DNA from 2 places in the Nonomuraea sp. NPDC001699 genome. Region 1 is predicted to be linked to the other one. Evidence: predicted binding sites of a transcription regulator. Region 1 holds the regulator's gene; the other holds the start of a gene.

Region 1 (7,419 bases):
ATTCGTCCGGAATCAGCACCTTGGCTTGAGTGCGCGAGGGAGGTGCCGTGCGTCGGGATTCATGTAGTTCGGACATGGGCAGGCCAGCGGCCTGATGCCTCCCGGTCTGTTCGGTGTTCTTCTCCGCCCATCGTATCCGGCACCAGGCTGATTGCTCGCGTCAATATCAGCCGGGCGGCCACGTGAGGTCACGCCCTCCGAGAACATGGGCGTGCACGTGGAAGACGGTCTGGCCGGCGCCGGGGCCGGTGTTGAAGACGACCCGGTAGCCGCGCTCGGCCACCCCCTCCTGGACGGCGACCGCATGGGCGGCCTTCAGCACGTCGTCGGCGAGCCCGTCGTCGGCGGCGGCCAGCGACGCCGCGTCGGGGTGATGCGCCCGCGGGATGACCAGCACGTGGGTCGGGGCCTGCGGATTGATGTCGCGGAACGCCAGCGCCCTGGCGTTCTCGTAGACGACGTCGGCCGGAATTTCCTTGGCCACGATTTTGCAGAAGAGACAGTCGCTCACAGCAGTACCCTATCGAGAGCGACCGTTCGGCAGTCCGTTGCGAATCGGTAATCCGTGGTGTCGTGCGCCGGAAGATCCGCGCAGTTAGGGTGAGTGTGCGACACTTCGGAGCAAAAAAGTTGATTCAGGGTCGGGCGAGCGCCACCTGGCGAGGAACACGACTGGGTAATGCACCCTAAGGAACCGGGGAAACCTTCAGAACCGGAAGAGAGTAAACCCTCTGGGAAGGCCGCGCGTCCCACTGATGTGACCACCGAAACCCTTCTGGCCGACAGGTCGTTGGGGGCGGTGCCGGTCGGGTGGGATGCCGACATGGCCGTGACCGCGCTTTACAGCGCGCATTTCCGGTCATTGGTGCGTCTCGCGGTGTTGCTGGTGCGTGACATGGCAACCGCCGAGGAAGTCGTGCAGGACGCGTTCGTCGCCATTCACGGCGCCTGGCGCAGACTGCGTGATCCCGACAAGGCACTCGCCTACCTGCGTCAGTCTGTCGTCAACCGGTCCCGTTCCGTGCTGCGTCACCGCGCGGTCGTCGAGAAGTACGCACCCAAGGGCCTGCCCGACGCCCCGAGCGCCGAGAACGGCGCGATCGGCGAGCTGGAACGCTCCGCCGTCATCGAGGCGTTACGCGCCCTGCCGACCCGACAGAGAGAAGCACTGGTTCTGCGTTATTACGGAGATCTGTCCGAGGCTGAGATCGCCCACGCCATGGGAATCAGCAAGGGCGCGGTCAAGAGCCACACCGCACGTGGCATGGCCGCATTGCGATCCGTTCTGGAGAAGATGTCATGACCCAGCCCCCCGACGAGTACGGCGACGTCCTGCGCCGTGCGCTCCGCGCGGAGGCGGACGCGGTCGTGCCCTCGCCGGAGGGACTGCAGATCATCCGCGCCCGCATCGAGCGGCGCGGCGTCCGTAACCTGTTCTGGTGGCGTGCGGGCGCGGCGGCGATCAGCGCCGTGCTGGTGGCGGGGACGATCGTGATGGTCGTTCCCGGGCTGCGCTCCCAGATCTTCGAGGCGCCCATCGAGCCGGTGGACAACTCGACCACCACCCCCGGCAACTCCTCGACCAGGCTCTCCACGCCGCCCAGGCGCGACAGCCACAGCGCCGAGCCGCCGCCCGTCGTGGTCGTGCCGCCGAGCCACAGCGAGACCCACAGGCCCTCGGAGACGGCCAGGTCGACCCGGCAGCCCTCGCCGTCGCCGACACCGTCCTCGACGCCCTGCCCGACCGGCGACCCCGCGGGCGACCCCACCGGCGAGCAGGACTGCCCCGAGATCACGCCGACGCCCACACCGACGGCGCCGGAGTCGCCGGAGTCGATCGGCACGCCGACGACGTGCACCGCCGACGAGTGCCCGACGGACGACCTGCCGACGGCCGCCCCGAGCGACCTGAGCAGCCCGCTCGTGGGCGTGCCGCACACCACTCCCTGAGCCGCGGGCCTACCAGCGCCCGGTACGCGCGAGCAGCACGGCCGCCGCCGCCACCCCCGCCGTGGAGGTGCGCAGCACGGTGGGCCCGAGCAGCACGGGCACCGCCTTGGCCGCGACGAACCTGCGCAGTTCCTCCTCCGAGACCCCGCCCTCGGGCCCCACGACCACCACGATGTCGCCGCCGGGCGGCAGCGCCACCTGCGACAGCGGCTCGACGGCCTCCTCGTGCAGCACGAGCCCCAGCGCCGCGTCGGCCAGCAGCCCTTCGACCTGCGCGGTGGAGGCCTGCTCGGCCACCTCGGGCAGGTGGAACCGGCGCGCCTGCTTGCCCGCCTCGCGGGCCGTGGAACGCCACCGGCCCAGCGCCTTGGCGACCTTGTCGCCCTTCCACTGCGTGATGCTGCGCGAGGCGGCCCAGGGCACGATCACGTCGACCCCCACCTCGGTCATCATCTCGACGGCCAGCTCGCCCCTGTCGCCCTTGGGCAGCCCCTGGACGACGACCAGCCGCCGCGCGGGCGGCTCGACGGTGTAGCGGGCGAGCACGTCGAGCGCGAGCGCGTCCTTGAACACCTCGCGCACCACGCACTCGGCGACGTCGCCCGCGCCGTTGGTCAGGTCGACCCGCTCACCGGCGCGCAGACGCCGCACGGAGGCCGCGTGCCGCCCCTCAGGGCCGTCGAGCGTCAGCTCGGAGCCGTTGAGGTCCTCGGCGAGGAACACGGGGACGGTCACGGGTGATCGTCACCTGCCGTTGAAGGCGTCACGCAGGCGGGAGAAAAAACCCTGCTGCCCCGGGGCGAACTTCCCCGGCGGCCGCTCCTCGCCGCGCAGCCTGGACAGCTCGCGCAGCAGGTCCTCCTGCGGCTGGTCGAGCCGCATCGGGGTCTCGACGTTGACGTGGATGAGCAGGTCGCCCCTGCCGGACTCGTTGAGCCGCTGCACGCCGCGCCCGTACATGGTGATGACCTGGCCGGACTGGGTGCCGGGGCGCACGTCGATCTCCTCGGAGCCGTCGAGCGTCTCCACGGCGAGGATCGTGCCGAGCGCGGCGGCCGTCATGGGGATCTGGACCGTGCAGTGGAGGTCGTCGCCGCGCCGCTCGAAGATCTCGTGGGGGCGCTCGACGATCTCCAGGAAGAGGTCTCCGGGCGGGCCGCCGCCGGGGCCGACCTCGCCCTCGCCGGCGAGCTGGATGTGGGTGCCGTCCTCGACGCCCGCGGGGATGCGGACCTTGATCGTGCGGCGGGTGCGCACCCGGCCGTCGCCCGAGCACTCCTGGCAGGGGTGGCGGATGATGCTGCCGAAACCGCCGCACTGGGGGCACGGCCGCGAGGTCATGACCTGGCCCAGGAACGAGCGGGTGACCTGGGAGATCTCGCCGCGCCCGTTGCACATGTCACAGGCGTCGGGGTGGGTGCCGGGGGCGGCGCCGGCACCGTGGCACACCTCGCACAGCACGGCGGTGTCCACGACCAGCTCGCGGGTGGTGCCGAACGCGGTCTCGCGCAGGTCGAGCTCGACCCGGATGGTGGCGTTGCGGCCCCTCCTGGCGCGCGAGCGCGGCCCGCGGGTGCCGCCCGCGGTGCCGAAGAAGGCGTCCATGATGTCGCTGAAGGGGAAACCCGCCCCGAAGCCGCCGGCGCCCGCGCCCGCACCCGCGCCGCCGCCGAAGGGGTCGCCGCCCAGGTCGTACATCTGGCGCTTGTTCGGGTCGGACAGCACCTCGTAGGCCTGCGTGATCTCCTTGAACCGCTCCTGGGTCTCAGGATCGGGGTTCACGTCGGGGTGCAGCTCGCGGGCGAGGCGGCGGTATGCCTTCTTGATCTCGTCCTGACTGGCGTCACGGCGCACCCCGAGGGTGGCGTAGTAGTCGCTGTTTGCCACTTATCGACCTCTTAAGATGCAGCCAGGATCTGGCTGACGTAGCGTGCCACCGCGCGTACGGCGCCCATCGTCACGGGGTAGTCCATCCTCGTGGGACCCAGCACGCCGAGCCGGGCCAGTTGGTTGTCGCCAGAACCGTATCCGGTTGCGACGATGGACGTGCCGCGAAGGTAGGGGTTTTCCGAGCCGATGCGCACGGTGAGCGCGGACGGGGTGTCTGTGGATGTCTCGCCGAGCAACCGCATGAGCACGACCTGCTCCTCCAGCGCCTCCAGCACGTCGCGCAGGCCGGTGGCGAAGTCGGCGCCCGCGAGATTGGCCGCGCCGGCGAACACGATCTTCTCGTCGTGGCGTTCGACGAGGGTTTCGAGCAGCACCGACAGGATCGTGGCCACGGCGGGCCGGTCCTCGGCGGGGAGCCGCTCGGGCAGGTCGGCGACCAGCTCGGGGACGTTGCTCAGCCCGCAGCCGTCGAGGCAGGAGTTGAGCACCGCGCGCAGGTGGGCGATGCGGTCGTCCTCCACCACCTCGGGCAGCTCGATCACGCGCTGCTCCACGCGCCCGGTGTTGGTGATCAGCACGAGCATGACCCGCCGGTCGTTGAGCGGGACCAGCTCGACGTGCCTGACCGTGGAACGGGTCAGCGTCGGGTACTGCACGACCGCGACCTGCCTGGTGAGCTGCGCGAGCAGCCGCACGGTGCGGAAGACCACGTCGTCGAGGTCGACCGCGCCGGCGAGGAAGGTCTCGATCGCCCGCCGCTCGGCCCCCGACAGGGGCTTGACCTGCGACAGCCGGTCGACGAACAGGCGGTAGCCCTTGTCCGTCGGCACGCGGCCCGCGCTGGTGTGCGGCTGGGTGATGTAACCGTCCTCCTCCAGAGCGGCCATGTCGTTCCTGACCGTTGCCGGGGAGACCTTCAGGTTGTGGCGCTCGGCCAGCGCCTTTGAGCCCACCGGTTCGTTGGTGGACACGTAGTCTTCGACAATGGCGCGGAGCACCGCCAGCTTCCGATCGTCGAGCACGTGCTCACCTCCTGCCTGTGCCTTACAGGGAAACGACAGGTCTAGCACTCCGTGTTCCCGAGTGCCAAGTGTACGGCTCTCGCCCACAAGGTGCGATAACACCGGGTCCCATCCTGTTGCTAGCGACTTACAAGCGACAGGCCTCACACTTGCCGCATGACCGACAATTCCCAGCCCCCGCAGTACGGACCGCCCCAGGGGCAGGGTCCCTACTACGGTCAGCAGCCCCAGTACGCCCAGCCCCAGCCCCCGCAGTACGGCCAGCCCCCTTACCAGCAGCAGCAGCCCCAGTTCGGCCCCCCGCCCCAGTACGGCCAGTACAACCAGTACGGCCAGCAGCCCCAGTTCCCGGCCAGGATCGACGGCAAGGCGATCAAGCCACGCCTGTGGTGGATCGCGGTCGTGTGGGCCGTGGCCGTGGTGCTGGGCGTCGTGGGCGTGGTCGTGTTCGCCGGCGGCGTGCTGAGCAGCGTGACCGACATGGCCCCGACGACCACGTTCGCGTCGGGCGAAAGCGTGAAGGTGGCGATCGACCCCGCCCAGCGCCCGGCCGTGTACATCGCCACCGACACGCGGGTCAACTACCAGTGCGAGATCTCCGGCGGCCCGGCCCAGGCCAGGCTCGTCAAGGTCTCCGGCACCCAGACGCTCACCGCCGGCGGGAAGACCTGGCAGGAGATCCTCGCCGTCAACGCCCCCGCCAAGGGCGACTACCAGCTGACCTGCGCCACGCAGGAGGAGTCGTCGGCCCGCTTCGGCGTGGGCCGTGACGTGCTCTCGGCCGCGGGCGGCGTGTTCGGCGGCGTGGCCGCGCTGTTCCTGATCCCCGGCGCCGGCCTGCTCATCGGCATCATCGGCACGATCGTCATCCTCGTACGGCGCAGCGGCGCGCGTAAGCGCCTTGCGGTCAGCGGGTGATTTGCTACGGTCCCCGTGTGTACGAGGGTGATGTGCTGGCGGGCAATTGGCGGCGGCCGGGCAAGGGCAAGATCCCGAAGGTGCCGGCCGAACTCGACCTGGTCGTGGAGGACGCCGACAGCGGCTTCTGCGGCGCCGTGGTGGCCTGCGACAAGGAGGCCGTCACCCTTGAGGACCGGTTCGGCAAGCGCCGCCTGTTCCCGCTGGCGCCGGCCGCCTTCCTCCTGGAGGGCAGGCCCGTGACGCTGGTGCGCCCGGTGGCCGCGGCCCCGGCCGGGCCCAGGCGCAGCGCGTCCGGGTCCATCGCCGTGGAGGGGCTGCGGGCCCGGGTCGCCAAGGAGAGCCGGATCTACGTCGAGGGCGTGCACGACGCCGCGCTCGTGGAGAAGATCTGGGGCCACGACCTGCGCGTCGAAGGGGTCGTGGTGGAGTACCTGGAGGGCGTGGACGACCTGCCCGCCATCGTGGCCGAGTTCGCCCCCGAGCCGGGCCGCAGGCTGGGCGTGCTGGTCGACCATTTGGTGCCGGGGTCGAAGGAGAGCCGGATCGCGGCCCGGGTCACCTCGCCGCACGTGCTCGTCGTGGGCCATCCGTTCATCGACATCTGGCAGGCGGTCAAGCCGTCCGTGTTGCGCATCCCCGGCTGGCCCGACGTGCCGCGCGGGGTGCCGTGGAAGGAGGGCGTGCTCGCCGCGCTGGGCTGGCGCATGGAGCCAGCGGACGCCTGGCGGCGCATTCTGGGCGCCGTCTCGTCCTACGCCGACCTGGAGCCGGAGCTGCTCGGCCGGGTCGAGGAACTGATCGACTTCGTTACGGAGGCATCATGACCCAGGATCCGCCGCCCGCCGACGACTCCCCGGACGTCCCGCCCTCGGACGTACCCCGCGACCAGGGCCCCCGGCTCGGCTACGGCCAGCAGCCGGGCTCCCAGCCCGACCACGGGCGGCAGCCGCCCGGCCAGAGCGGCCCACAGCCCGGCCCCATGCCGACGCCGCCCCGCTACGTGCCCCCGCCGCCCGGCTACGGCCAGCCCCCCGGCTACGGCGCCCAGCAGGGCTACGGCCGGCCCGCCGAGCCGTACGTGCCCGGCCGGTTCGGCCCACGCCGCGGCAGCGACGACACCACAATGGCGATGCTCGCCCACCTGCTGGGCCTGCTGGTCTCGTGGGTCGGCCCGCTGATCATCTACCTGATGAAGAAGGACGAGTCCCCCTACGTCAGGGACCAGGCGGCCGAGGCGCTGAACTTCCAGATCACGATGTTCATCGGCTATCTGATCGCGGGCGTGCTGACGGTCGTGCTGGTCGGCCTGCTGCTGTTCCCGATCGTGTGGATCGTGTCGCTGATCTTCCACATCCAGGCGGCCGTCGCCACCAACCGGGGCGAGAACTACCGCTACCCGTTCGCCATCCGCCTCATCACATGAGCTCGGTGATCAGGGCGTCGGCCAGCAGCCTCCCCTTGAGGGTGAGCACCATCCGGCCCGCCCTGAACGGCTCGGGCTCCAGCAGCCCGCGCGCCAGGGCGCTCGCCACGGACGTGCGCGCCCCGGGGGCCACCTCGGCGAGCGGATAGCCCGAGATCAGCCGCAGCTCCAGCATCAGGCGCTCGGCGGCCCGGTCGGCGTCGGTGAGCACCT
Region 2 (7,419 bases), on a different contig from region 1:
ATGCCCGCACTGATCCGGCCTGTCCCCATGGCGAACGGCTACGGATTGGTCACATTGAAGCGGCGATAACTACCAGTAATCGAATGACCACACTAAGCCTTAAGAGCTGACATAATATTTCACCTGATAACCCGAAATGCACGACAATTGCCAGCCCCCGACGCTTAACCTCCACTCCCGGTTTACTCCAATAATCCACCTCTTCCCTCACTTTCCTCACCGCATGCCCTCAGCCACCAGGAGCCCCAACCGTATTTCCGGCCCCACCCGAACCCCTCCGGGCTGCCCCAGAAGCCCCGGAAGGGCCGGCACGGGCCGGGAAGGCCGACACCCCGCACCGGAGCATGAGGAACGGCCCGGAAGCCGACGGGCCGCGTTCAGAGGAATCAGACGGGGGCGGGAAAGCCGACGGCCCGCACCGGAGGGAACCGGTGCGGGCCGTACAGGCGCGGGGGAACCAGGCGGGTCAGTGACCGTGGCCGTGGCCGTGGCCCTGGCCGGCGGCCGAAGCCTCCTCCTCGGGCTTGTCCACCACGAGCGCCTCGGTCGTCAGGAGCATGCCCGCGATCGAAGCCGCGTTCTGCACCGCGGACCGCGTCACCTTGACGGGGTCGATGACGCCCTGGGCGACCAGGTCGACGTACTCGCCGGTGGCGGCGTTGAGGCCCTGGCCGGCGGGCAGCTCGGCGACCTTGTGGGTCACCACGTAGCCCTCGAGGCCGGCGTTCTCGGCGATCCAGCGGGCCGGCTCGACCAGCGCGCGGCGCACGACGCCGACACCGGTGGCCTCGTCGCCCGTCAGGCCGAGGTCGTCGAGCTCCTTGCCCACGTGGATGAGGGCCGAGCCACCGCCTGAGACGATGCCCTCCTCGATCGCGGCGCGGGTCGCGGAGATCGCGTCCTCGAGACGGTGCTTCTTCTCCTTCAGCTCCACCTCGGTGGCGGCGCCGACGCGCAGCACGCACACACCGCCGGCGAGCTTGGCCAGGCGCTCCTGCAGCTTCTCGCGGTCCCAGTCGGAGTCGGACTGCTCGATGGCAATCTTGATCTCCTTGACGCGGTCCTCGATCGCCTGCTGGTCACCGGCGCCGTCGACGATGGTCGTGGCGTCCTTGGTGACGACGACGCGGCGGGCCGTGCCGAGCACCTCGAGGCCGACGTGCTCGAGCTTGAGGCCGACCTCCTCGCTGACGACCTGGCCGCCGGTGAGGATGGCCATGTCCTGGAGCATCGCCTTGCGGCGGTCACCGAAGCCCGGGGCCTTGACGGCCACGGAGGTGAAGGTGCCGCGGATCTTGTTGGTGACCAGGACGGCCAGGGCCTCGCCCTCGACGTCCTCGGCGACCACGAGCAGCGGCTTCTTGGTCTGGGCGACCTTCTCCAGCAGCGGCAGGAAGTCGGCGATGGAGGAGATCTTGCCCTGGGTGAGCAGGATGTACGCGTCCTCCAGGACGGACTCCATGCGCTCGGGGTCGGTCACCATGTAGGCCGACAGGTAGCCCTTGTCGAACTGCATGCCCTCGGTGAACTCGAGCTCCATGCCCATGGCGTTGGACTCTTCGACGGTGAGGACACCGTCCTTGCCCACCTTGTCGAACGCCTCGGCGATCAGCTCGCCGATCTTGGCGTCCTGGGCGGAGATGGTGGCGACGTTGGCGATCTCCTTCTTGTCGCCCACCTCGCGAGCGCTGGCCAGCAGCCGGTCGCTGATCTCCTTGGCGGCCTTGTCGATGCCACGCTTGAGCGACAGCGGCGAGGCGCCGGCGGCCACGTTGCGCAGGCCCTCGCGGACCATGGCCTGGGCCAGCACGGTGGCGGTGGTGGTGCCGTCGCCCGCGATGTCGTTGGTCTTGGTGGCTACTTCCTTGGCGAGCTGGGCGCCGAGGTTCTCGTAGCGCTCCTCCAGCTCGATCTCACGAGCGATGGTCACACCGTCGTTCGTGATCGTCGGCGCACCGAACTTCTTGTCGATGACGACGTTACGGCCACGCGGGCCGAGGGTTACCTTCACGGCGTCCGCGAGGGCGTTGACACCGCGCTCAAGCGCGCGGCGGGCGTCCTCGTCGAACTGCAGGATCTTCGCCATGCTGAAAGTCCTCTCCTGGCGTCGAAAGCCCCGGGCCCTCAAGAGCGCCCGGGGCTCGACACAACCGGCCTACTTCTCGATGATCGCGAGAACGTCGCGGGCGGAGAGCACGAGGTACTCCTCGCCGCCGTACTTGACCTCGGTGCCGCCGTACTTGCTGTAGAGGACGACGTCGCCCTCGGAGACGTCGAGCGGAATGCGCTTGTCGCCGTCCTCATCCCAGTTGCCGGGGCCCACCGCGAGGACCTTGCCCTCCTGCGGCTTCTCCTTGGCGGTGTCCGGGATGACCAGACCGGAAGCGGTGGTCTGCTCTGCCTCAAGCGGCTGAACCACAATGCGGTCGCCGAGCGGCTTAACGGGAACCTTGGTGGCGGTCGTCACGATCGGACCTCCCCTTCAGATTTGAATGATCTAGAAGAGGCGACCAGCGGGGCCTGCCGTCGCGGGTGTCAGACCTGCCTCGTCGCACGTTGGCACTCTCAAGGTGAGAGTGCCAACAGGAAACATATGCAAGAGGGCCTTGACAGTCAACACGAACGCGTCTGCTCACAGCGATCAGACGTAGGAGCCCTCCACCAGATCGGCGACGACACCGGGCCGGGAGGGGTTCCAGCCGAGCTCGGCGCGCGTGCGTGTCGCGCTGACGCGCTGGCCGAGCGCCAGGGCCTCGGCGAAGCCTTCCCCCAGCACCTGGGCCGCCTCGGCCACCGGCCAGGGCTCGGCCTGCGGCTTGACGCCCGCGGACCGAGCCGCCGCCTCGGCCACGTCGGCGACGGACACGGCCTCCTCGCTGATGCCGTGGTAGACGCGGGCGCCGCCCCTCTCCAGGACGGCGACGACGAGGTCGGCCAGGTCGTCGACGTGCACGAACGTCCAGGTGTGCGGCTCGCCGCCGGCGGTGACGTACACGCCGGCGCCACGCTCGGCGGCCTGCGCGCGCATCAGGGCGGGGATGCCACCGCCGCGCCCGTGGACGACGGCGGGCCGGATCACCGAGCCGCCGCCGTCGGTGACCAGCCGCTCGATCTCGTGCCGGTACGCCACGAGCGGAATCGGGTCGGCCGGGCTGTCCTCGTGCCCCTCGGCGGTGGCTCCCAGCACCCACACGCCGCTGGTGAAGACGACCTTCCGGCCCGACGCGACGAGCACGCCGATCGAGGCGAGGTCGGCCTCCTTGTCGCCGCCGAGCTGGGCGGCGACCACGATCGCGTCGATGTCCGGGGTGATCGCGGCGGCCAGCGCGGCGGTGTCGGCCAGGTCCCCGTAGCGCTCGTCCGCCACGCCCGGCACCCGCCTGGACCCGTCGGCGGCGGGCCGCACCAGGACGGCCACCTCGTGCCCCTGATCGGCCAGCCGCTCGACCACAGCGCCGCCGATGTAACCTGTCGCGCCCAGCACCAGCACCTTCATGATGAACCTACCTCGAACATTTCCATGTTGAACATTTCGACGTCGTGGACACTACCGCACGACCCCGAACATTTCAACGTCGAAGCTTTGGTAGGGTGATCCCCGTGGATGACGCGGTCGACGCGATACTCGGACAGTGGGCACGGACACGGCCCGACGTCGACGTGTCCCCGATGGGCGTGATCGGCCGGGTCTCACGGGCCTCGCGCCTGCTGGAGCGCGGCGTGAAGGACTTCCTCGCCGAGCACGGCCTGGAGGCGTGGGAGTTCGACATGCTGGCCACGCTGCTGCGCAGCGGCGCCGACGCCATGTGCATGAAGGACCTGTCCTCCTCCGCCATGGTCAGCCCCGGCGCGCTCACCAACCGGATGGACCACCTGGTCCGGCGCGGCCTCGTCCACCGCTGGCCCGCGCCGCGCAACCGCCGCATGACGCTGGTCGCCCTCACCGACGAGGGCAAGAGGGTCGCCGACGAGATGCTCGTCCTGCACGCCGCCAACGAGGAGCGGCTGCTCGCCGGGCTGTCGGAGGAGGAGCGCGGAGCCCTGGCCGGGCTGCTGCGCACGCTCCTGGTGTCCCTGGGCGACACCACCCTGTGAGCCGTCCCGAGTTGTGAGCGATCCCGAGAGCGGAGTGCGTACATGGATCTCGACGCCTTCGGCGAACTGCTGACCCCGCACGGGCAGCGGGCGCTCGCCGAGGCCGCCGAGCTGACCGGGACTGATCCGGTGGCGGCGGCGACCAGGCTGCGCCGCACCTACGACGCGGCGCTCACCTCCGCCGCGCTCACGCAGGCGGCGCTGCGCGAGCGCGCCAGGGCGAAGTTCGACGCGGACGCCGCGGTCATGTACTTCACCCCGCACGGCCTGGAACAGTCCACCCGCCGGGAGGTCGCCGACCACCGCGCCCGCCGTATGGGCGGCGCCCGGGTGATCGACGCCTGCTGCGGGATCGGCGGCGACCTCCTGGCGCTCGCCCGCGCCGGCTGCGAGGTCGACGCCGTCGACCTCGACCCGCTGACCGTCGCCGTGGCCACGGCCAACGCCGACGCGCTCGGGCTGGCCGACCGGGTGCGGGTGCGCGCGGGCGACGCGGCGCGGGTCCGGCCCGAGGAGTACGACGCACTGTTCGCCGACCCGGCCCGCCGCAGCGGCAAGGGCCGGACGTTCGACCCGATGGCCTACTCACCGCCCTGGCCGGTCGTGCTCGACCTGGTCGCGCGGGCTCCGCGGGCCTGCCTGAAGGTCGCCCCCGGCATCCCGTACGAGTTCATCCCCGACGGCGCCGAGGCCGAATGGGTCTCCTGGAAGGGCGAGGTCAAGGAGGCCACCCTCTGGACCGGCCCAGAGAACGGTCCGGCCGACGGCACCGACCTCGCCCGCCGCGCCACCCTCCTCCCCGGCGGGCACACCCTGACCGCCACCGGCGTGCAGGCCCCCGTCGGCCCCATGGGCCGCTACGTCTACGAGCCCGACGGCGCCGCGATCCGGGCCCACCTCGTGGGCGAGGTGGCCGAAATGATCGACGGACGCCTGGCCGACCCCATGATCGCCTACATCACCGCCGACGAGCCGAGACACACCCCCTGGGCCGCCGGATACGAGGTGGACGAGGTCATGCCGTTCTCGCTGAAAAAGCTCCGCGCGGCCCTGCGCGAACGCCGGATCGGCAATGTCACCATCAAGAAACGCGCGTCGGCGGTCGACATCGAACGCCTGCGAACCGATCTCCGACTTTCCGGCGAGAACTCGGTGGTCATTATCCTGACCCGCATTCTCGATAAGCCTTCGGTTATCATCTGCAACCCCATCTCACCTGCCTGAACAAACCAAAGCGGTCATTCTTCCGCTAAATACGATCTTTCACTGTGGCCCTGCCGGACCTTGATCGAAAGGCTAAGGTGGACGGGCGGGAGTTCTCCCCCTTATGCGGTAACCCGCGTACTCGCCTTTTCATCTGCAAACCGGACCTATCCCACCGCTGCGCGGCAGACCGTCGGCGAGCGAAGGAGCCTTTCGGTGGACCATTCCAACCACACCACCCTTCTGCAGGCAGGCGGCCAGTCCGCCATCTCCGAGAGGATGCGAGACCTCCTTGCGCGCGCCGCCCAGGACCATGTCTATGAGCAGCGCACCCAGGGAGCCGTGCTCGACGAGATCCGCCAGCGGCTGGAAGGCATGGAGTGGCTGCTGCGCGAGGTGCGCGAACGCGAGCTCGGCGGTCTGAGCGGCACCCTCGAATCGGTCAGCGGGCGGCTCGACGACATCACCGCCAAGCCGCCGATGTGGGCGGAGGGCCTGGCCCAGCACGTCGAGGCCGTGCGCGACCACGTCGACGCCGTCGGGGAGAAGATCGGCCATGTCGACGCCCGGGTCGCGCCGGTGGCCGAGCTGCCGAGCCTGTGGGCGGATCTGGGCACCGTGGGCGAGGCCGTCGACGAGGCGCTCAAACGCCTGCAGACGGTGCTCGACACCACCGACGGCATCACGCAGGGCATGACCGACTTCGCCGCCAAGCTGACGCAGCTCAACTCCAGCATGGAGGCAGCGGCCAGCCGCTTCACCCGGCTCGACAAGTCGGTGGCCGACCTGTCGGGCCGTACCGAACGGGTCGAGGGCGTGGTCGGCGAGCTGGCCGAGAGCGTCGCGGCCACGTCGCAGCAGGTGACGGTCAAGATCGACGCGGCCGAGCAGCGGCTGACCGGCCGGCTCGACGACACCGACCTGCACATCGCCGCCCGCCTCGACGAGGCCGACAAGCGCCTGGCGGGCCGGCTCGACGAGACCGACGAGCGCCTGACCCACCGCCTGAACGAGCGGCTCGACCGCGCCGACGAGCGCCTGGCCGCCCAGCTCGACGAGACCGACCAGCGGCTCACGGGCCGGCTGTCCGACGTCGAGCAGCGGCTCACCGCCCGCCTCGACGAGGCCGACCGACACCTCGCCGTCCAGCTCGGGGAGAGCGAGCTGCGGCTCAGCGGGCGGCTCGACGGCGTCGACTCCCGGCTCGACCGGGTCGAGGGCCGGCTCCTGGGGCTGGACACCCGGCTCACCGGGTTCGACGGGCGGCTGGAGTCGGCCGACGAGTGCCTGGCCGACATCGACACCAGGCTCGACGGCGTCGACGGCCGCATCAGCGGCGTCGACAAGCGCCTCACCTCGGTCGACGGCCAGCTCGGCGGCCTCGGCAAGCGCCTGGGCACCATCGACGGCCACCTGGTCCGCCACGACGACCGCTTCGACGCCCTCGACGGCCGCCTGGGCTCGCTCGACGAGCGCGCCTCGGGCACCGACCAGCGCCTCACCGAGACCGCCGTCCGCAGCGAAGGCCGCTTCAACAAGCTCGACAACCAGATGGAGTCGATCGACGAGCGGCTGGTCGAGGCCGAGGAGCACCTCATCACCCGCTTCGACACCCTCGACGGGCAGTTCAGCGGCCTCGACAGCCGGTTCAACGGCCTCGACACCCACCTCAACGGCCTGGCCGCCCGCGCCGATCAGGCCGGCGAGCACCTGGAGTCGGTCGACGACCGCATCCAGGCCATGAACCAGCAGGTCAGCCAGCTACCGGCCGCCCTGGCCATCCCCGAGCGGGTCGGCGAGCTGATCCAGTCGCAGGCCGGCGCGCAGGCCGACCGCCTGTCGGCCGCCGCCGACACGCTGACCGAGCTGGTGCGTTCCAGGCCCGACCGCGACGAGCTGAGCGAGACGGTCAGCGGCATCGTGCAACCCGCCACCGACGACCTCACCAAGCGGCTGGCCGCGCTGGAGGAGACCATGCTGGTGCTGGCCGAGGCCCTGCTCCGGCCCACGAGGACGAAAGACTGACGCCGCCCCGGCGGTGTGGCACACCCGCGCCGCACCGCCGGCCTTCCCGGCCCGCCAGGGCTCAGACGTGGACCGTCGTGATCGGCAGCGACGAGT

Evidence for each region. Region 1 encodes HrcA, which represses chaperone genes, less so after heat shock. Its sites were predicted from a motif close to TTGGCACTCTCNNNNNGAGAGTGCCAA; they were not measured.
Region 2: the regulator HrcA is predicted to act here: its motif matches at 2,557-2,583, upstream of groES (co-chaperone GroES).

Annotation. Positions count from the first base shown of each region.
Region 1 covers NZ_JBSFGF010000017.1:169,740-177,158, forward strand. The annotation lists gene ACWCSU_RS37570 (PhoH family protein) at 1-76, opposite strand, end outside; gene ACWCSU_RS37575 (histidine triad nucleotide-binding protein) at 167-511, opposite strand; gene ACWCSU_RS37580 (SigE family RNA polymerase sigma factor) at 824-1,303, shown strand; gene ACWCSU_RS37585 (hypothetical protein) at 1,300-1,950, shown strand; gene ACWCSU_RS37590 (16S rRNA (uracil(1498)-N(3))-methyltransferase) at 1,960-2,685, opposite strand; gene dnaJ (molecular chaperone DnaJ) at 2,695-3,837, opposite strand; gene hrcA (heat-inducible transcriptional repressor HrcA) at 3,849-4,862, opposite strand; gene ACWCSU_RS37605 (hypothetical protein) at 5,019-5,780, shown strand; gene ACWCSU_RS37610 (DUF3097 domain-containing protein) at 5,798-6,607, shown strand; gene ACWCSU_RS37615 (DUF4870 domain-containing protein) at 6,604-7,206, shown strand; gene hemW (radical SAM family heme chaperone HemW) at 7,199-7,419, opposite strand, start outside.
Region 2 covers NZ_JBSFGF010000001.1:51,835-59,253, reverse strand. The annotation lists gene groL (chaperonin GroEL) at 467-2,086, opposite strand; gene groES (co-chaperone GroES) at 2,156-2,467, opposite strand; gene ACWCSU_RS00340 (NAD-dependent epimerase/dehydratase family protein) at 2,642-3,496, opposite strand; gene ACWCSU_RS00335 (MarR family winged helix-turn-helix transcriptional regulator) at 3,601-4,095, shown strand; gene ACWCSU_RS00330 (class I SAM-dependent methyltransferase) at 4,138-5,319, shown strand; gene ACWCSU_RS00325 (hypothetical protein) at 5,515-7,323, shown strand; gene tsaD (tRNA (adenosine(37)-N6)-threonylcarbamoyltransferase complex transferase subunit TsaD) at 7,385-7,419, opposite strand, start outside.